Regions from separate parts of the Cellulomonas sp. P1_C4 genome, predicted to be linked through region 1. Evidence: predicted binding sites of a transcription regulator. Region 1 holds the regulator's gene; the other holds the start of a gene.

Region 1 (5,731 bases):
CCGGATAGCCTCGTCGGGTCGACGACCCGGAGGTACGCAAGATGACCGAGAGCCTGGACATGGAAGACGTCGGCATGGCCCCCTATCGGAGCGCGCGCCGCACGTCGAAGCTCGCGATCGTGGGCGCGGGGGCCGTCGGATCGACGATGGCGTACGCCGCGCTGATGCGCGGGGCCGCCCGCTCGGTGGCCCTGTACGACATCAACGCGGCGAAGGTCGAGGCGGAGGCGCTCGACCTCGGGCACGGCATCCAGTTCATGCCGATGGCGCAGGTCGTGGGTTCCGACGACATCGCCGTGTGCGCGGACGCGGACGTCGTGATGTTCACGGCGGGTGCGAAGCAGAAGCCGGGGCAGTCCCGGCTCGAGCTCGCGGAAGCGACCATCGGGCTGGTCCGCAAGGTGCTCCCGGCGCTGGTGGAGGTCGCGCCCGAGGCGGTCTACGTGATGGTGACCAACCCCGTCGACGTCGTCACCTACGCGGCGCTGCAGATCTCCGGCCTGCCGCCGGCCCAGCTTTTCGGCTCGGGCACCGTGCTGGACTCCTCGCGGCTGCGCTACCTCATCGCGCAGCACACGGGCGTCGCCGTGCAGAACGTGCACGCCTACATCGCCGGCGAGCACGGCGACACGGAGCTCCCGCTCTGGGGGTCCGCCAGCATCGGGTCCGTCCCGCTGCTCGAGTGGACCGGGGCGGGCGGCTCCGGCCCGCTCACGGCCGACGTCCGGGAGAGCATCACCCGCGAGGTCGTCGAGTCCGCCTACCGGATCATCGAGGGCAAGGGCGCGACGAACTACGCGGTCGCGCTGGCCGGGTCGCGGATCATCGAGGCCATCGTCAAGGACGAGGGCCGGGTCCTTCCCGTCTCGTCGTTGCTCGACGACTTCCACGGCATCAGCGACGTGTGCCTGTCGGTTCCCGCCATCGTCGGAGCGCACGGCGTGGGCGAACGCCTCCCGGTGCCGCTGTCCAGGGACGAGCTCGCGGGCCTGCGGAAGTCGGCCGATGCGGTGCGCTCGGTCGCGCGGCAGTTCGGGTTCTGAGTGACCTGCCGGGCCGCCCTCGTCGGAGGGTGGCCCGGCAGGTGCGTCAGAGGCTGCGCAGCACGCTGACGACGCGGCCGAGGATGGTCGACTCGTCGCCGGGGATCGGCGAGTACGCCGGGTTGTGCGGCATGAGCCAGACGTGGCCGTCGATGCGCTTGAGCGTCTTGACCGTGGCCTCGCCGTCGATCATGGCCGCGACGATCTCGCCCTGCTCGGCGACGGGCTGCCGACGGACCACGACCCAGTCGCCGTCGCAGATCGCGGCGTCGATCATCGAGTCGCCCGCGACCTTGAGCAGGAACAGGTCGCCGTCCCCGACCAGCTGGCGGGGGAGTGGGAAGACGTCCTCCACCACCTGCTCGGCGAGGATGGGGCCGCCCGCCGCGATCCGACCGACGACGGGGACGTAGGACGGGGCCGGCATCCGCTCGCCGTCGGCCTGGTCCGGGAAGTGGGAGCGGCTGCCGTCGGGCGCGGTCCAGGTGCCGACGCCGCGCGAGTCGTCCGCGTGCACGACCTCGATGGCGCGGGGGCGGTTGGGGTCCCGGCGCAGGTAGCCCTTGCGCTCGAGCGCCGTGAGCTGGTGCTTGACGCTGGACGGGCTGGTCAGACCGACGGCCTCGCCGATCTCTCGCATGCTCGGCGGGTACCCGCGGGACTCGACCGACGACCGGATCGTGTCGAGCACCAGCCGCTGACGCGCCGTCAGGCCGTCCGGACCCGGCGCGCTGTCCGGCAGCGCGTGGATCGTCGCCAGGTCCTGCTCGGGCTGGGACGTGTCCCGTGAGTCCGTCACTGCGCTCCTCCTCCGTCGGGCGGCCGCCTCTCGGCCCGCTCCGCCTCCTCGCCTGCTCCACCGGCGTCCCCGGGCTCCTGACCTGCGCCGACGGGAAGCTCGGGGCGGGCGTGTCAGTGGCTCGTGGTGCGCTTGTGCTGCATCGCCAGCCTAGGGATGTCGGGACCGAAGATCAAACATCTGTTCGATCGTGTCTCGACAGTGTCACCGGATGCTGGTAGACATCGTACAGACGTTCGACGAACAGGCGTTCGACGATCAGCGGTACCCCGGGAGCCCGGGCCGAGCAGGAAACGAGAGACTTGATGAGCGCGATGGTGATGGGACCCGCGATGCCGACCTTGCCGAGCATGTCGAGCTTCGCGACGCCGAGCACACGGCCGAGCACCGCGGCCCGCACGGCCGGCGCGCGTCGGACCGCGGCTGCGATCCGCGCGTCTGACGCCGGTCGACCTGCAGCGGCGCACCTCCGCCTCACCGCCCGCGGCCGCGCCGTGCTCTGGGTCCTTGCCGCCGTGGTTGTCGCTCTCGTGACGCTGCTCGGCAGCCGCGCCGCCGCCGACGGTCCGGTGGGCGCGCAGGAGGTCGTGCGGCACACGGTCGAGCCGGGGGAGACCCTCTGGGAGATCGCCGCGTCGGTCGCCGGCCCGTCCGAGGATGTCCGGGACGTGGTGTTCGACCTGGTCCGCCTCAACGAGCTGCCCGACGCCGGCCTCATGGCCGGTCAGGTCATCGTCGTCCCGGCGGGCTGAGGCCCACCGGGTCAGGCAGACGGAGGGAAGGTCGGGCGCAGCCTGCCGGCGACGCGGTTGTCACCCTCGACCTCGCTTGCTAGGTTAGCCTTACCTCACAAGGCGAGCTGGGGGGCTTGCCGGAGGTGCGGGACCCAGGGTGCGTGAGCATCTCGCTCTGACCCGCAGTATTGCGCGGCGCCGAGGCGAGTCGGCCCGTGACAAGGGACGGGGGCGTCCCCGCGAAGGGCGGCCATCTTGGATGGCCGCCCTTCGTGCGTCCTTCTTCGTTCCTTCCGTCGCTGGCGTGTGTCCGGGCCGACGCAGCCTCTCTGCCGGCGCGGGTCGACCTTGCACCGTCGCAGACCGTGGCCTAGCGTCACGGGGGCGTTCCGACGCCATCGCCGCCGGCCGACCTCTCGGCCGGGCGTGCCAGCTCGAAGGGGATCACGGTGCACTGTCCGTTCTGCCGTCACCCGGACTCGCGGGTCGTCGACTCGCGGACCTCGGACGACGGGTCGACCATCCGACGCCGGCGCCAGTGCCCGCACTGCAACCGTCGGTTCACCACGGTCGAGACCGCCAGCCTGTCGGTGGTCAAGCGGTCCGGCGCCACGGAACCGTTCAGCCGCGAGAAGATCGCGGGTGGGGTGCGCAAGGCCTGCCAGGGCCGCCCGGTGAGCGAGGACGACCTCGCGCTCCTGGCTCAGAAGGTCGAGGAAACCTTGCGCAGCGCGGGCTCGGCGGAGATCGACGCCTACGAGATCGGGCTCGCCATCCTCGGGCCGCTGCGGGAGCTCGACGAGGTGGCCTACCTGCGGTTCGCCAGCGTGTACCAGGCGTTCGACTCCCTGGAGGACTTCGAGGCGGCGATCACGGTCCTGCGTGCCGAGCGTGACGGCACCGAGGACCGCGAGGAGCCCGACGAGACCGTCGAGCCGCAGGACGAGGCCGCGCGCACGACCTGACGGCACCGAGAACGGCGATGGGCTCGACGAGACCGTAGCGCCGCAGGACGAGGTCGCCCGCACGGCCTGACGAGCTCGAGCACGGCTCGCCGCCTGTCGGCGGGAGCACGTAGGTTCGTCGGGTGCTTCCCAGTGACCTCGAGCTCCTTCATGTCCCCGGTCCGCCCGCCGTCCTTCCCGACGGCAGCCGCGCCATCGTCTCGGTCGTCCGGCCCGACCTGACCGGCGACGAGTACACCGGCCACCTCTGGTCCGTCGACCTCGTCGGTGACCAGCCTCCCCGTGCGTTGACCCGCGGCCACCAGGACACGGCCCCCGAGGTGTCGGCCGACGGCCGGTGGGTGACGTTCCTGCGCGCGGAGCCCGACGGCAAGCCGCAGGTGTTCCTCGTCGAGTCCGCCGGCGGGGAACCCGTGCAGCTGACCGACGCGCCGCTGGGCGCCGCCGAGCCGCGGTTCTCGCCCGACGGCACGCGGATCTCGTTCGTGGCCCGGGTCCCCGAGCCCGGTCGCTACGAGGCGGACGGCAAGCCGGGGTCGGAGGATCCCCGGCACATCACCGAGCTGAAGTATCGCTCCGACGGCACCGGTTTCCTGCGCGACCGCCCGCAGCACGTGTTCGTCGTCGACGTCCCGACCGACGGCGAGCGGCCGGCGCACCTGCCGGACGCCGTCGCTCTCACGGCCGGGGACGTCGGCGTGTCCGGCGCGCGGTGGCTGCCGTCGGGCGACGCCCTGGTCGGCGTCTCCGCCCGGCACGCGACGCGCGAGTCGGACCTGCGCAGCGACGCGGTGCTCGTCGACGCCTCCCCGGACGGCGACCCGGCGGCGCCGATCCCGGTCACGGACGCTGACGCGGGAAGCCCGCTCGGCGTGGAGACCGTGCTGCCCTCGTCGGACGGGACGACGCTGTGGCTTCTTGCGAGCGACCTCGGCCCGACCGGCCGGGACTTCGTCGCCGCGCAGACGGGCCTGTACCGGCTCGCGCTCGGCGCGGCAGGCGGCCCGGCGGAGCGGCTCACGGACCCGGACGCCGACCAGCTCACCGGTGTCCTCGTCGAGGTCGACGGAGACCCCGTGGTCGGCGTCGAGCGTCGCGGTGCCCAGCACCTGGTGCGCGTCTCGTCCGACGGCACGGCGACGACGCTGGTCGGGGGCACGTTCGTCGTCTCCGGCGCGGCGGTGGCGTCGGGCGCGGCGCGCGCGGTCGTCGTCGCCTCGTCACCGGCGTCCTCCGGCGAGGTGCTGTCGGTGGACCTGGGCACCGGCGCCGTCGACGTGCGCACCGATCTCTCCGCGCCGCTGCGGGCGACGGGTCGCGTGCGCGTGCCCACCGAGCTGCTGGCCACCGCGGCGGACGGCTACGAGGTGCACGGCTGGGTGGTGACGCCGGACCCGGAGCGGTTCGGCGCGGGACCGCACCCGACGATCCTCATGATCCACGGTGGTCCGTTCGCCCAGTACACGCACGGGCTGTTCGACGAGGTGCAGGTACTCGCCGAGGCCGGGTACGCGGTGGTGTACGGCAACCCGCGCGGGTCGTCGGGCTACGGACGCGCCCACGGGCTCGCCATCCAGGGCGGCTTCGGCACCGTCGACACCGAGGACGTCCTCGCTCTGCTCGGCGCGGCGCTCGAAGATCCCACGCTCGACGGCGAGCGGGTCGGCGTCATGGGCGGCTCCTACGGCGGGTACCTCACCGCGTGGCTGACCACGCGCACGGACAGGTTCGTGGCGGCGATCGTCGAGCGCGGCTTCCTCGACCCGGTGAGCTTCGTCGGGTCCAGCGACATCGGCTGGTTCTTCGGCACCGCCTACCTGGGGGACACCGCCGACGACGACGGCGCGGTACGGGTGGCGGCGCAGTCGCCGATGGCCCACGTCGGCGCGGTCCGCACGCCGACCCTGGTCATCCACTCCGAGCAGGACTGGCGCTGCCCGGTCGAGCAGGGGCAGCGCTGGTTCGTGGAGCTCAAGCGCCGCGGCGTGGAGGCGGAGCTGCTGCTGTTCCCGGGCGAGGGGCACGAGCTCTCGCGCTCGGGGAACCCGAAGCACCGTCGGGCCCGGTTCGAGCACGTGCTGCGCTGGTGGGACACGCACCTGCCGGTGGGCTAACGGTCGCTCGAGCGCACGCCCCACAGGTTGATGCCGGCGTCGACGGCGTGGGGCTCGATCGCCGCGATCTCGTCGC
Region 2 (14,609 bases), on a different contig from region 1:
GGCTGCGCACGGGCGACATCGTCACGGTCGACGAGACCGGGTGGGTCGTCCTGGTCGACCGCATCAAGGAGGTCATCGTCAGCGGCGGCTTCAAGGTGTACCCGTCGCAGGTCGAGGACTGGTTGCGCACGATGCCGGGGGTGGCCGACATCGCCGTCGTCGGGGTGCCCGGAGGTGACCTCGGCGAGACCGTGGTCGCCGCCGTGGTGCTCGAGCCCGGCACGCCCGGGATCGAGCTCGCGGCGGTCCGCGCCTGGGGCGAGAAGCACCTGGCGCGGTACGCGCTGCCGCGCCGGCTCGTCGTGCTCGACGAGCTGCCCCGGTCGCAGGTGGGCAAGGTGCTGCGCCGGGTGGTGCGCGAGTCGGTCCTCGAGGCCTGAGCCTCACCAGCCGCGGGCGCGCCACTCCGCGAGGTGCGGACGCTCGGCGCCGAGCGTCGTGTCGCGGCCGTGTCCTGGGTAGACGCGCGTGTCGTCGGCGAAGCGGTCGAACAGCCGGGTGACGACGTCGTCGTACAGCTGGGTGAACGCCTCGGGGCTCTTCGTGGCACCGACGCCGCCGGGGAACAGCGAGTCGCCCGTGAACAGGTGCACGCGGCCGCCGGGCTCCGTGTAGGCCAGCGCGACCGATCCCGGCGTGTGTCCGCGCAGCGCGATGACCTCGAGCGTCACCTGCCCGAGCGTCAGCCTGTCGCCGTGGTGGAGTCGCCGGCCGATCGGGATGTCGGTCGCCTCCGTGATCGCCTCGGCGTCGTCGGCGCCCGCGGCCGCCTGCGCGCCCGTGACGGCGACGACGGACGCGAGGGCGCGGTGGTGGTCCGCGTGCCGGTGCGTGGTGACGACCAGGTCGAGGCCGCCTGTGCTCTCGGTGACGAGGGCGAGCAGGCGGTCGGGGTCGTCCGCGGCGTCGATGAGCAGCTGGGTGCCGTCGCGACGGCAGGTCAGCAGGTAGGCGTTGTTGTCCATCGGCCCGACGGAGGCCGTGCGGATCTCCACCTCGTCGAGCGTCTGTGTCTGCGCGGTCATCGTCCTGCTCTCTCCAGTGCGAGGTCGTGGCTGTGCACGGCGCGGACCAGTGCCAGGTGCGACAGGGCCTGCGGGAGGTTCCCCGCCATCCGGCGGCCCACCGGGTCGTACTGCTCGGCGAGCAGCCCGACGTCGTTGGCCAGGCCCACGAGGATGTCGAGGACCTCGGTCGAGGCGTCGACGTCGTCGGAGCGGGCGAGGGCGTCGGCGAGCCAGAACGAGCAGGCGAGGAACGCGTGCTCGTCGCCGGCCACTCCGTCGTCGGTGCGCTCCGTGCGGTAGCGGCGGAGCAGGCCGGGCGCGATCTCGAGCTCGGACCGGATCACGGCGAGGGTCGACACGATCCGCGGGTCGTCCGCCGGCAGGAAGCCGACCTGCACCATCTGCAGCAGCGCCGCGTCCGTGTGCTCCGCGCCGTACGCCTGCACGAACGTGCCACGCTCCGCGTCCCACGCGTGGGTCAGGACGTCCGCGTGGATGGCGTCCCGTTCGGTGCGCCACCGGTCCACGGGAGCGTCGAGCCGGTGCTTCTCGGCCGCGCGGACGGCGCGGTCGACCGCCGCCCAGGCCATGACCTTGGAGTGCGTGAAGTGCTGCGGAGCGCCGCGCACCTCCCAGATGCCCCGGTCCGGCTCGCGCCAGCGGGTGAGCAGGTGGTCCACGAGGTGGCGCTGGAGGGACCACGTGTCGTCGGTCTCGGCGAGGCCCGCCTCGCGCGCCATCTCGAGGGCGCACATCACCTCGCCGAGCACGTCGTTCTGCACCTGCTCGACCGCGGCGTTGCCGATGCGGACCGGGCGCGACCCGGCGTACCCCGCGAGGTGCGCCAGCTCGCGCTCGGGCAGGTCACGCCCCCCGTTGACGCGGTACATGATCTGCAGGTCGGCGGGGTTGCCCGCGACCGCCCGCAGCAGCCAGTCGCGCCACTCCGTCGCCTCGTCGCGGTAGCCGTGCTCGAGCAGGGCCTCGAGCGTCATGGCGGCGTCGCGCAGCCAGCAGAAGCGGTAGTCCCAGTTGCGCTCGCCGCCGAAGTCCTCGGGCAGCGACGTCGTCGCGGCCGCGACGATGCCGCCGGTCTCGGAGTCCGTGAGCATGCGCAGCACGAGGAGGGACCGGACGACTGCCTCGCGGTAGGAGCCCGTGTACGCGCAGCCGCGCGCCCAGAGGCCCCAGCCGATGCGGGTGCTGTCGATCCGGTCCTCGATGGTCAGCCGTGGCGGCACCGGGTCCCAGGACCGTGTCCAGGTCAGCGCGAGCTCGACGGACTCGCCCTGCTGCAGCGTGAACCGGTCCGCGTGCCGGTGGTCGTGGGGCGTAGGCAGCCGGTCGCCGCGCAGCAGCAGGGAGTCCGGGCCGGCGATCGCCCGGATGGCGTCGTCCCCCGCGTCGTCCGTCATCCGCCGCACCCACGGCTCGACCGCGCCGTAGCCGAACCTGACGACCCACTCGTGCTCGACCTCGACGCTGCCCCTGGTGCAGACGAGTCGCCGCACGAGGTCGGCGCGGCCGTCGTTGAGCGGCATCGTCTCCTGGGCGACCGCGGTCCCGTGGGCGGTCTCGTACGTCGTCTCCAGGACGAAGGAGTCGTCCAGGTAGCGCCGCGTCACCGTGGTCGCGTCCCGAACGGTGAGCAACCAGCGTCCGTCTTCCGAGGTGCCGAGCAGGCGCGCGAAGCAGGCGGCGGAGTCGAACGTGGGCAGGCACATCCAGTCGATCGAGCCGCGGCGGGAGACGAGGGCGGCCGTCCTCCCGTCGCCGAGCACGGCGTAGTCCTCGATCGGTACCAGCGGGGGGTCGACGGCGGCGTCGGGACTGTCCACGTGCGAAGCATGGACCGGTGGCGGAGGAGCGGCACGTCGGACCCGTGTGCGTTCGCTCACGTCGAACAGATGTGCGATTGTTGGTGGCGCCACGTAGACTCCCCGCCGTGAACGAACGACTGGTGGTGCAGGGCGCCCGCGAGCACAACCTTCGCAACGTCGACGTCGATCTCCCGCGCGACAAGCTCATCGTGTTCACCGGTCTGTCCGGTTCGGGCAAGTCGTCGCTGGCGTTCGACACGATCTTCGCGGAGGGCCAGCGGCGCTACGTGGAGTCGCTGTCCGCGTACGCGCGGCAGTTCCTCGGGCAGATGGACAAGCCCGACGTCGACTTCATCGAGGGCCTGTCGCCGGCGGTGTCGATCGACCAGAAGTCGACCAACCGCAACCCGCGCTCGACGGTCGGCACGATCACCGAGGTCTACGACTACCTGCGGCTGCTGTATGCGCGCGCCGGCACCCAGTACTGCCCGATCTGCGGCGAGCGCGTCACCGCCCAGACCCCGCAGCAGATCGTCGACCGGCTGCTCGAGCTCCCCGGGGGCACCCGGTACCAGGTCCTCGCGCCGGTGGTCCGCGGCCGCAAGGGCGAGTACGCGGACCTGTTCAAGGAGCTGCAGGCCAAGGGCTTCGCCCGCGCCCGCGTGGACGGCGAGGTCGTGCAGCTCACCGAGCCCCCCGCGCTCGAGAAGAAGCTCAAGCACGACATCGAGGTCGTCATCGACCGCCTGGTCGCCCGCGAGGGTGTCCAGCGCCGGCTCACGGACTCCGTCGAGACAGCGCTCGGCCTGGCCGGCGGTCTCCTGGTCGTCGAGCTGGTCGACGCCGACATCGACGACCTGAACCGCGAGCGTCGGTTTTCCGAGCACCGCGCCTGCCCGAACGACCACGTGCTCACGCTGGACGAGATCGAGCCGCGGACGTTCTCGTTCAACGCGCCGTACGGCGCCTGCCCGGAGTGCACCGGCATCGGCTCACGCCTCGAGGTGGACCCCGACCTGGTCGTCCCGGACGAGGACCTGTCGCTCGACGACGGTGCGGTCGCCCCGTGGTCGCAGATCTCCAGCGAGTACTTCGCCCGGGTGCTCAGCGCGCTGGCCGCGGACATGGGCTTCTCGACGTCCGTGCCGTGGCGGGCTCTCCCGCAGCGCGCCAAGGACGCGGTGCTGCACGGACAGAACCACGAGGTGAAGGTCCGCTACAAGAACCGCTGGGGCCGCGAGCGCCAGTACTCGACCGGGTTCGAGGGCGTCATCACGTTCCTCGAGCGCCGGCACAACGAGACCGACTCGGACTGGAGCAAGGAGAAGTACGAGGCCTTCATGCGCGAGGTGCCGTGCCCCGTGTGCGAGGGTGCGCGGCTCAAGCCCGAGGTCCTCGCCGTGAAGGTCGGCGGTCGGTCCATCGCCGAGGTCTGCACCCTGCCCATCCGGGAGGCGCGCGAGTTCCTCGACGGGCTCGAGCTCGGCGAGCGCGAGAAGGCGATCGCCGCGCAGGTGCTCAAGGAGATCCAGGCGCGGCTCGGCTTCCTGCTCGACGTGGGCCTCGACTACCTGTCGCTGACCCGCCCCGCGGCGACGCTGTCGGGCGGCGAGGCGCAGCGCATCCGGCTGGCGACGCAGATCGGCTCCGGCCTGGTCGGCGTGCTCTACGTGTTGGACGAGCCGTCCATCGGGCTGCACCAGCGGGACAACCGCCGCCTGATCGACACGCTGACGCGCCTGCGGGACCTGGGCAACACGCTCATCGTCGTCGAGCACGACGAGGACACCATCCGCACGGCGGACTGGATCGTTGACATCGGTCCGGGCGCGGGCGAGCACGGCGGGCGGGTGGTCCACTCGGGCGACCTCGCGGGCCTGCTGGCGTCGACCGAGTCGGTGACGGGGGCGTACCTGTCGGGCCGGCGGACCATCCCGATGCCGAACGAGCGACGGCCCACCGACACGGCGCGGCAGCTGACCGTCGTCGGGGCCCGCGAGCACAACCTGCAGGGCATCGACGTGTCGTTCCCGCTGGGCGTGCTCACCGCCGTCACCGGCGTCTCGGGGTCGGGCAAGTCGACGCTGGTCAACGCGATCCTCTACACGGTGCTGGCCAACGAGCTCAACGGCGCCCGGCAGGTCGCCGGCCGGCACAAGCGCGTCACCGGCCTGGAGCACCTGGACAAGGTCGTGCACGTGGACCAGGGGCCTATCGGCCGCACGCCGCGGTCCAACCCGGCCACGTACACCGGCGTCTGGGACCACGTCCGCCGCCTCTTCGCGGAGACCACCGAGGCGAAGGTGCGCGGCTACACGCCGGGGCGCTTCTCCTTCAACGTCAAGGGCGGCCGCTGCGAGGCGTGCTCGGGCGACGGCACGCTGAAGATCGAGATGAACTTCCTGCCCGACGTCTACGTACCGTGCGAGGTCTGCCACGGCGCGCGGTACAACCGCGAGACGCTCGAGGTGCACTTCAAGGGCAAGACGGTCGCCGACGTGCTCAACATGCCGATCGAGGAGGCCGCGGAGTTCTTCGCCGCGGTGCCCGCGATCTCGCGGCACCTGCGCACCCTGGTCGACGTGGGCCTCGGATACGTCCGGCTCGGCCAGCCGGCCCCGACGCTCTCCGGCGGCGAGGCCCAGCGCGTCAAGCTCGCCGCGGAGCTCCAGCGGCGCTCGACCGGGCGCACGATCTACGTGCTCGACGAGCCGACCACGGGTCTGCACTTCGAGGACATCCGCAAGCTGCTCGGGGTGCTGCAGTCGCTGGTCGACAAGGGCAACTCCGTCATCGTGATCGAGCACAACCTCGACGTCATCAAGAACGCCGACTGGGTGATCGACATGGGTCCCGAGGGCGGCAGCGGCGGTGGCCTGGTCATCGCCGAGGGAACCCCGGAGCACATTGCCTCGGTCGAGGCGAGCCACACCGGCCGGTTCCTGGCCGAGGTGCTCGAACCGGTCGCGCAGCCGGTGAAGAAGCGCCGCGCCGTCAAGCAGCGCGTCCCGGCGTGACCGGCGCGGGGCTGGTCGGCCCCGCCGAGGGGACGTCAGCCCGCGACGGCCATCCGGACCGGGACGGGCTCGTGCCGGACGGGGAAGTTGACCGACCGCGAGATGAAGCAGTGCTCGTGCGCCTGGTGATGGATTCCGCCGAGCACGGCGTCCGTCACCGCGCCGCCCGCGGGCAGGTGCGCGCCGGGGGCGACGGTGACCCGCGGCCGCAGGACGACCTCACGGAACTGACCGTGGCCCGCCGCCTCGATCCGCATGGTGCCCACGGCCTTGTCCTCGTACCCGACGACCACGACGCCGGCGGCCGACGCGAGGTGCAGGAACCAGAGCATGTGGCACTGGGCCAGCGCGCTGACCAGCAGCTCCTCGGGGTTGTACCGGGACGGGTCTCCCCGGAACGACGGGTCCGACGACCCGAGGAGCGGGGGCTTCGAGCCGATGCGCACCTCGTGGTCGCGGCTGTACGAGGTGTAGCTCGACGTGCCGGTGGCACCGGCGCCGGTCCAGGTGACGTCGACGGAGTACGTGTGGAGGGGGCCCATCGCTCCACGGTAACGGCGTCGGCAACGCCGTGGGCGGTCTGCAGCGTCGGTCTCGCGAACTACGCTCGAACGCATGGCTGATCCCGCCACGTACCGCCCCGCACCGGGGGAGATCCCCGACTCGCCGGGCGTCTACCGCTTCCGCGACGAGCACGGCCGCGTCATCTACGTCGGCAAGGCCAAGAGCCTGCGCTCGCGCCTGTCCAGCTACTTCCAGGACCTCTCCGGCCTGCACCAGCGCACCCGGCAGATGGTCACCACGGCCGCCTCGGTGCAGTGGACGGTCGTGGGCACCGAGGTCGAGGCGCTCGCGCTCGAGTACTCCTGGATCAAGGAGTTCGACCCGCGCTTCAACGTGAAGTACCGGGACGACAAGTCGTATCCGTACCTCGCCGTCACGATGGCCGACGAGTTCCCGCGCATCCAGGTGATGCGCGGCGCCAAGCGCATAGGCACCCGCTACTTCGGCCCCTACGCGCACGCCTGGGCCATCCGCGAGACCGTCGACCTGCTGCTGCGCGTGTTCCCGGTCCGCACGTGCTCGGCGGGCGTGTTCAAGCGGGCGCACCAGCAGGGCCGGCCCTGCCTGCTCGGGTACATCGACAAGTGCTCGGCGCCCTGTGTCGGCCGCATCTCGCCCGACGACCACCACCAGCTCGCCCAGGACTTCTGCGACTTCATGGCGGGCGACACGGCGAAGTTCACGCGGCGGCTGACGGCGCGCATGAAGGAGGCGTCGGCGGAGCTGGAGTTCGAGCGCGCGGCACGCCTGCGCGACGACATCGCGACCCTCGAGCGGGCCACCGAGAAGAACGCGGTGGTGCTGGCGGACGGCACGGACGCGGACATCTTCGCGCTGTCCGGCGACGAGCTGGAGGCGGCCGTCCAGGTGTTCCACGTGCGCGACGGACGCATCCGCGGCCAGCGCGGGTGGGTGGTCGAGAAGGTCGAGGACGTCACCGACGCCGAGCTCGTCGAGCACCTCTTGCAGCAGATCTACGGCAACGAGGCCTCCGGTGATGGGGACCCCGGTTCGTCGGCGGTCCCGCGCGAGGTGCTGGTCCCCGTGCTCCCGCCCGACGTCGACCAGGTGCAGGCGTGGCTGACGGGCCTGCGCGGCAGCAAGGTCTCGGTGCGCGTGCCGCAGCGGGGCGACAAGCGCGAGCTGGCGGAGACCGTGCACCGCAACGCCGAGCACGCGCTCGTGCTGCACCGCACCCGGCGCGCGGGCGACCTGACCACCCGCAGCCAGGCGCTGCAGGAGATCCAGGAGGCGCTGGACCTGGCGTCCGCCCCGCTGCGCATCGAGTGCTACGACGTGTCGCACAACCAGGGCACCTACCAGTCGGCGTCGATGGTCGTCTTCGAGGACGGCCTCGCGCGCAAGAGCGAGTACCGGCTGTTCACCGTCCGCGGTCCGGAGGGGCAGGGCGCGCGCGACGACACGGCGGCCATGCACGAGGTCATCACCCGGCGGTTCCGGCGGTACCTGGCCGACCGGGCGGATGCGCGGGACGTCGAGCTGGGCATCGGCGAGGACGACGACGACCAGCCGCTGCGCTCGGGGCCGATCGACGAGGTCACCGGCAAGCCGGTCCGCTTCGCCTACCCGCCGAACCTCGTCGTCGTGGACGGCGGACCGCCGCAGGTCGCGGCGGCCGCTGCGGCCATGGCGGAGCTCGGCATCGACGACGTCGCCCTGGTCGGGCTGGCCAAGCGGCTCGAGGAGGTGTGGTTGCCGGGGGAGGAGTACCCGGTGATCCTCCAGCGCAGCTCCGAGGGCCTCTACCTGCTCCAGCGGTTGCGCGACGAGGCGCACCGGTTCGCGATCACCGCGCACCGCAAGCGCCGGAGCAAGGGCATGACGACGTCGGTGCTGGACGGCGTGCCGGGACTCGGGCCGGCCCGGCAGGCGGCGCTGCTCCGGCACTTCGGGTCCGTGAAGCGGCTGCGTGCGGCGTCGGTCGAGGAGATCGCGTCCGTGCAGGGCATGGGGGACCGGACGGCGGCGGCGGTGGTCGCCGCGCTGGCCGCGCCGGGTGTGGCGGCAGCCCCGGCTACCGAGCCGGCTGGCATGCTGGACGCATGAGCGACGAGCCTTCGCCGATCACGGTGCCCGCCGGGATCCCCGCCCTCGAGGCGGCCACCGAGGCGCCCCACCTGAGCCAGCCGCAGGTCCTCATCATCACCGGCATGTCCGGTGCGGGCCGCACGCGGGCCGCCGCGGTGCTCGAGGACCTCGACTGGTACGTCATCGACAACCTGCCGGCCCAGATGCTCACCCACCTCGTCGGGATGCTCACCAGCGGGCCGGCCGGCGCCGGGGCGCAGCGGCTCGCCGCCGTCATCGACGTGCGCGGGCGCGAGTTCTTCCGGGACCTGTCGCCCGTGCTCCAGGGGCTGCGCGCGTCGGGCATCGAGTACCGGATCCTGTTCCTCGACGCCTCGGACGAGGTACTGGTGCGGCGGTTCGAGCAGGTCCGGCGGCCGCACCCGCTGCAGGGTCAGGGGCGGATCCTCGACGGCATCGCCGAGGAGCGCGCGATCCTCGCCGACCTGCGGGAGCGGGCCGACACCCTGATCGACACCTCGGAGCTCAACGTGCACGACCTGGCCCGCGAGGTCCGGGCCGTGGTCGCCAGCGCCGCCGACGACGTGCTGCGGATCTCGGTCGTGTCCTTCGGGTTCAAGTACGGGATCCCGCTGGACGCCGACCACGTGGTCGACATGCGGTTCCTGGCCAACCCGTACTGGATCACCGAGCTGCGGCACCTCACGGGACGCGACGCCCCGGTGCGCGACTACGTGCTGGGCCTGCCCGGCGCCGTGACCTTCATCGACCGGTACGTCGACGCCCTCGAGCCGGTGCTGGCCGGGTACCTGAACGAGGAGAAGCGGTACGTGACCATCGCGGTCGGCTGCACGGGCGGCAAGCACCGCTCGGTGGCCGTCAGCGAGGCCATCGCGACGAAGCTGCGGGAGCGGGGGCACCTCGTCGCGGTGTCGGCCCGCGACCTCGGCAAGGAATGAGGGCGGCCGCGCCGGCCGTCGTCGCTCTGGGTGGTGGGCACGGCCTGTCGGCATCACTGTCGGCCCTCCGGCTGATGACCGACCGCATCACCGCCGTCGTCACGGTCGCCGACGACGGCGGATCCTCGGGCCGCCTGCGCGACGAGCTCGGCGTCCTGCCGCCCGGCGACCTCCGGATGGCCCTCGCCGCGCTCTGCGACGACTCGGACTGGGGCCGCACCTGGCGCGACCTGCTGCAGCACCGGTTCCGCTCGTCGGGGGACCTGGACAACCATGCGGTGGGGAACCTGCTCATCGTCGCGCTCTGGGAGCTGCTGGGCGACACCGTCGAGGGGCTCGACTGGGTGGGCAAGCTGCTGGGCGCCCGCGGTCGGGTCTTGCCGATGACCTCCGTGCCGTTGCTCATCGAGGCCGACGTCGTCGAGCCCGGGGGAGCCACCAGCCTCGTGGTCGGGCAGAGCGCCGTCGCCGTCACGAGCGGGACCATCACGCAGGTGCGCCTCGAACCCGCGGACCCGCCCGCGTGCCCGGAGGCCGTGGAGGCCATCGAGTCCGCCGACTGGGTCGTCCTCGGGCCGGGCTCCTGGTACACGTCAGTCCTCCCGCACCTGCTGGTGCCTGGGCTGCGCGACGCGCTGGGCCGAACGGGGGCGCGCACGATCCTGACCCTCAACCTCTCGTCGGGTGAATCGGGGGAGACGGCGGGCATGAGCGCCGACCAGTACCTCGACGTGCTCCGGGTGCACGCGCCCGAGCTCCGGGTGGACGCCGTCGTCGCGGACCCGTCTGCCGTCGAGGACGTCGCGGCGCTTGCCGCGCGGAGCGCGGACCTGGGGGCACGTCTCCTGCTGCGGCAGGTCAGCCGGGGCGACGGCACGCCGCGGCACGACCCGCTGCGGCTCGCTGGGGCCTACTCCGACGTGCTGGACGGCTTCCTCGGGGATGTCGGGACCCGCGAGAACCCGGCCAGGTAGGTGACGGGAGCGGTCCCGGGCACGTGTCCTGCAATGGCAGGATGCAGCCATGGCGTTGACGGCACAGGTGAAGGACGAGCTCGCCCGTCTGAAGGTGGACAAGACGTCCTCACGGAAGGCCGAGGTCTCGGCCACCCTGAGGTTCGCCGGGGGCTTGCACATCATCTCGGGTCGGATCGTCATCGAGGCGGAGCTGGACACGGGCATCGCCGCCCGGCGTCTGCGACAGGCGATCGCCGAGGTGTACGGGCACGAGAGCGAGGTCATCGTCGTGTCGGGCGGCGGTCTGCGCCGCGGCAGCCGGTACGTGGTCCGCGTCGTCAAGGACGGCGAGTCGCTCGCCCGCCAGACGGGTCTGCTCGACAACCGGGGACGTCCCGTCCGTGGGCTGCCGCCGCAGGTCGTGTCGGCTGGCGTCGCGGAGGCCGAGGCGGCCTGGCGCGGCGCGTTCCTCGCGCACGGCTCACTCACCGAGCCGGGCCGGTCGTCGGCGCTCGAGGTCACGTGCCCCGGCCCGGAGGCGGCGCTCGCGCTCGTCGGGGCCGCGCGTCGGCTGGGCATCGCCGCCAAGGCGCGCGAGGTCCGAGGCATCGACCGCGTTGTCATCCGCGACGGTGACGCGATCAGCGCGATGCTCACCCGGCTCGGCGCGCACGAGACCGTGCTGGTCTGGGAGGAACGCCGCGTGCGGCGCGAGGTCCGCGGCACGGCCAACCGGCTCGCCAACTTCGACGACGCGAACCTGCGCCGCTCGGCGCGCGCCGCGGTCGCCGCGGGTGCCCGCGTCGAGCGGGCCTTCGAGATCCTCGGCGACGAGCTGCCGGAGCACCTGCGCGAGGCCGGGGAGCTGCGGCTCGCGCACAAGGAGGCGTCGCTGGAGGAGCTGGGCAAGCTCGCCGTGCCCACGCTGACCAAGGACGCCGTGGCGGGCCGCATCCGGCGCCTGCTGGCGACCGCGGACAAGCGTGCCGCGGAGCTGGGGATCCCGGACACCGAGGCCGGGCTCAGCCCGGACCTGCTCGATCTCTGACCTGGCCCGCGGTGCCCCCGCGGCCGTCTCACGAGGGACCTTCGTCACCGCGTGAGCCCGGTCACTGGTATAGGGTCATGTCATCCGAACGTCACACGACGGTCACGTGTTGGGCATGTGAGACAGCCCGTGCCGTAGACGTCCGGAGCGCACAGCGGCGTGCGTGACCCCATCACCAAAATGTGTGCGCCGGCCCCCCGTCGGCGCTGCCGAGGAGGGCAAGTGACCATCCGCGTCGGTATCAACGGCTTCGGCCGTATCGGGCGTAACTTCTACCGGGCGATCATCGCGTCCGGTGCCGACATCGAGATCGTCGGCGTGAACGACCTCACGGACAACAAGACGCTCGCGCACCTGCTGAAGTACGACACGGTGCTCGGTCGTTTCCCGCTCAGCGTCGACTTCGACGACGAGAACATCATCGTCGACGGCAAGAAGATCCGTGCCCTCGCCGAGCGCGACCCCGCCAGCCTCCCCTGGAAGGAGCTGGGCGCGGACATCGTCATCGAGTCGACCGGCTTCTTCACGGACGCCACCAAGGCGAAGGCCCACCTCGAGGCCGGCGCCAAGAAGGTCATCATCTCCGCCCCGGCGAAGAACGAGGACGCGACGTTCGTCGTCGGCGTGAACCACGAGTCGTACGACGCCGCGACGCAGCACATCATCTCGAACGCGTCGTGCACCACGAACTGCCTGGCCCCCGTGGCCAAGGCGCTCAACGACTCGATCGGCATCGAGCGTGGCCTCATGACCACGATCCACGCCTACACGGGTGACCAGAACCTGCAGGACGGCCCCCACAAGGACCTGCGTCGCGCCCGCGCCGCCGCGCAGAACATCGTCCCCACGTCCACCGGTGCGGCCAAGGCCGTCGCGCTCGTGCTCCCGGAGCTCAAGGGCAAGCTCGACGGCTTCGCCCTCCGCGTCCCGGTCATCACGGGCTCGGCCACGGACCTGACGTTCACGGCGTCGCGCGAGGTCACCGTCGAGGAGGTCAACGCCGCGGTCAAGGCCGCCGCCGACGGCCCGCTCAAGGGCATCCTCGAGTACGTCGACGACGAGATCGTGTCGAGCGACATCGTCACGAACCCGCACCAGAGCATCTTCGACTCGAAGCTCACCAAGGTGAGCGGCGACCTGGTCAAGATCATCGCCTGGTACGACAACGAGTGGGGCTACTCGAACAGCCTCGTCGCGCTCACCACGTACGTCGGCGAGCGTCTCTGACGGTCACGTCGCACCTGTAGTGACGGTCATGCGTCCGCGTGCGCCCCGGCCCTTGTGGCCCCGGCGCACGCGGACGCTGCCGTGTCCGGCCCTGCTCGAGTCAAGGGAAGAAGACGCATGAAGACCATCGAGGACCTCGGCGACCTGCGCGGCAAGCGCGTGCTCGTCCGCTCCGACTTCAACGTGCCGCTCGACGGCACGACCATCACCGACGACGGCCGCGTGCGCGCGGCCCTCCCGACGCTCCAGGCGCTCCTCGCCGCCGGCGCGCGGGTCGTCGTCACAGCCCACCTCGGCCGCCCGAAGGGTGCCCCCGAGGACAAGTACTCGCTCGCGCCCGTCGCCGCGCGCCTCTCCGAGCTGCTCGGCCAGCCCGTGGCCCTGGCGACGGACGTCGTCGGCGACTCGGCGAAGGCCACCGTGGCGGCGCTGCAGGACGGCGAGATCGCCCTGCTCGAGAACATCCGGTTCGACCCGCGGGAGACGTCCAAGGTCGACGCCGAGCGCGCGGAGCTGGCCGGCGAGCTGGCAGAGCTGGCCGATGTCTTCGTGTCCGACGGCTTCGGCGTCGTACACCGCAAGCAGGCCTCGGTCTACGACGTCGCGCTGGTGCTGCCGCACGCCGTCGGCAAGCTCGTCCTCAAGGAGGTCGCGTCGCTGCGCAAGGCGACCGACGACCCCGAGCGGCCCTACGTGGTCGTCCTCGGCGGCTCGAAGGTGTCCGACAAGCTCGGCGTCATCGCCAACCTGCTGACCAAGGCGGACCGCCTGCTCATCGGCGGCGGCATGCTCTTCACCTTCCTGGCGGCCAAGGGCCACTCGGTCGGCAACTCGCTGCTCGAGGCGGACCAGATCGAGACGGTCAAGGGCTACCTGGCGCAGGCCGAGGAGGCCGGCGTCGAGATCGTGCTGCCGACGGACATCGTCGTCGCCGACGAGTTCAAGGCGGACTCTCCGGCGCAGGTCGTCCCGGCCGACGCGATTCCCGACGGCAAGATCGGGCTCGACATCGGCCCCGAGTCCAGCAAGCTCTTCGCGAGCAAGATCGTCGACGCCAAGACCATCGTCTGGAACGGCCCGGCGGGCGTGTTCGAGTTCGAGGCGTTCTCCGGCGGCACGCGCGCCGTCGCGCAGGCGCTGGTCGACGCGGGCACCAACGGCGGCTTCACGATCGTCGGCGGTGGCGACTCCGCCGCGGCCGTGCGCACGCTCGGCTTCGACGAGGCCGGGTTCGGACACATCTCGACCGGTGGTGGCGCGAGCCTCGAGTTCCTCGAGGGCAAGACGCTCCCCGGCATCGCGGTTCTGGAGGACTGATCGTGGCGACTCGTACCCCGCTGATGGCGGGCAACTGGAAGATGAACCTGGACCACCACCAGGCCACGCACACGGTGCAGAAGCTCGCGTGGACGCTCAAGGACGCCCGGCACGACTTCGCCAAGGTCGAGGTGGCCGTGCTGCCGCCGTTCACCGACCTGCGCAGCGTCCAGACGCTCGTGGACGCCGACAAGCTCGAGCTCGTCTACGGCGCGCAGGACGTGTCGGCGCACACCTCCGGGGCGTACACGGGCGAGATCTCGCCGGCGTTCCTGGCCAAGCTCGGCGTCACGTACGTCGCGGTGGGCCACTCGGAGCGCCGCGAGTACCACAACGAGTCCGACGAGCTGGTCAACGCGAAGGTCAAGTCCGCGCTCAGCGCCGGCCTGATCCCCATCCTGTGCGTCGGGGAGGTGCTCGACGTCCGCAAGGCCGGCGAGCACGTGCCGCACACGCTCGCGCAGCTGGACGGCGCGCTGGCCGGCCTCACGGCCGAGCAGGTCGCCACGATTGTCGTCGCCTACGAGCCCGTGTGGGCCATCGGCACCGGCGAGACGGCGACCCCCGAGGACGCGCAGGAGCTGGCCGCGGCCATCCGCACCCGGATCGGCGAGCTGTACGACGCCGCGACGGCCGACGCGGTGC

What was found. The regulator LexA, encoded in region 1, represses DNA repair genes until DNA is damaged. The targets are predictions, from matches to a motif close to TCGAACANNTGTTCGA.
Region 2: the regulator LexA is predicted to act here: its motif matches at 2,907-2,922, upstream of uvrA (excinuclease ABC subunit UvrA).

Annotation. Positions count from the first base shown of each region.
Region 1 is NZ_JBFUAI010000020.1:63,165-68,895, reverse strand. It holds gene AC1DYZ_RS15940 (ATP-dependent DNA helicase) at 1-8, shown strand, start outside; gene AC1DYZ_RS15935 (L-lactate dehydrogenase) at 42-1,043, shown strand; gene lexA (transcriptional repressor LexA) at 1,090-1,842, opposite strand; gene AC1DYZ_RS15925 (hypothetical protein) at 2,015-2,194, opposite strand; gene AC1DYZ_RS15920 (LysM peptidoglycan-binding domain-containing protein) at 2,193-2,594, shown strand; gene nrdR (transcriptional regulator NrdR) at 3,026-3,541, shown strand; gene AC1DYZ_RS15910 (S9 family peptidase) at 3,664-5,655, shown strand; gene AC1DYZ_RS15905 (aldo/keto reductase) at 5,652-5,731, opposite strand, start outside.
Region 2 is NZ_JBFUAI010000006.1:13,197-27,805, reverse strand. It holds gene AC1DYZ_RS05770 (AMP-binding protein) at 1-380, shown strand, start outside; gene AC1DYZ_RS05765 (MBL fold metallo-hydrolase) at 384-1,025, opposite strand; gene AC1DYZ_RS05760 (glycoside hydrolase family 15 protein) at 1,022-2,845, opposite strand; gene uvrA (excinuclease ABC subunit UvrA) at 2,953-5,844, shown strand; gene AC1DYZ_RS05750 (OsmC family protein) at 5,880-6,386, opposite strand; gene uvrC (excinuclease ABC subunit UvrC) at 6,460-8,475, shown strand; gene rapZ (RNase adapter RapZ) at 8,472-9,416, shown strand; gene AC1DYZ_RS05735 (gluconeogenesis factor YvcK family protein) at 9,413-10,390, shown strand; gene whiA (DNA-binding protein WhiA) at 10,440-11,420, shown strand; gene gap (type I glyceraldehyde-3-phosphate dehydrogenase) at 11,643-12,647, shown strand; gene AC1DYZ_RS05720 (phosphoglycerate kinase) at 12,765-13,964, shown strand; gene tpiA (triose-phosphate isomerase) at 13,967-14,609, shown strand, end outside.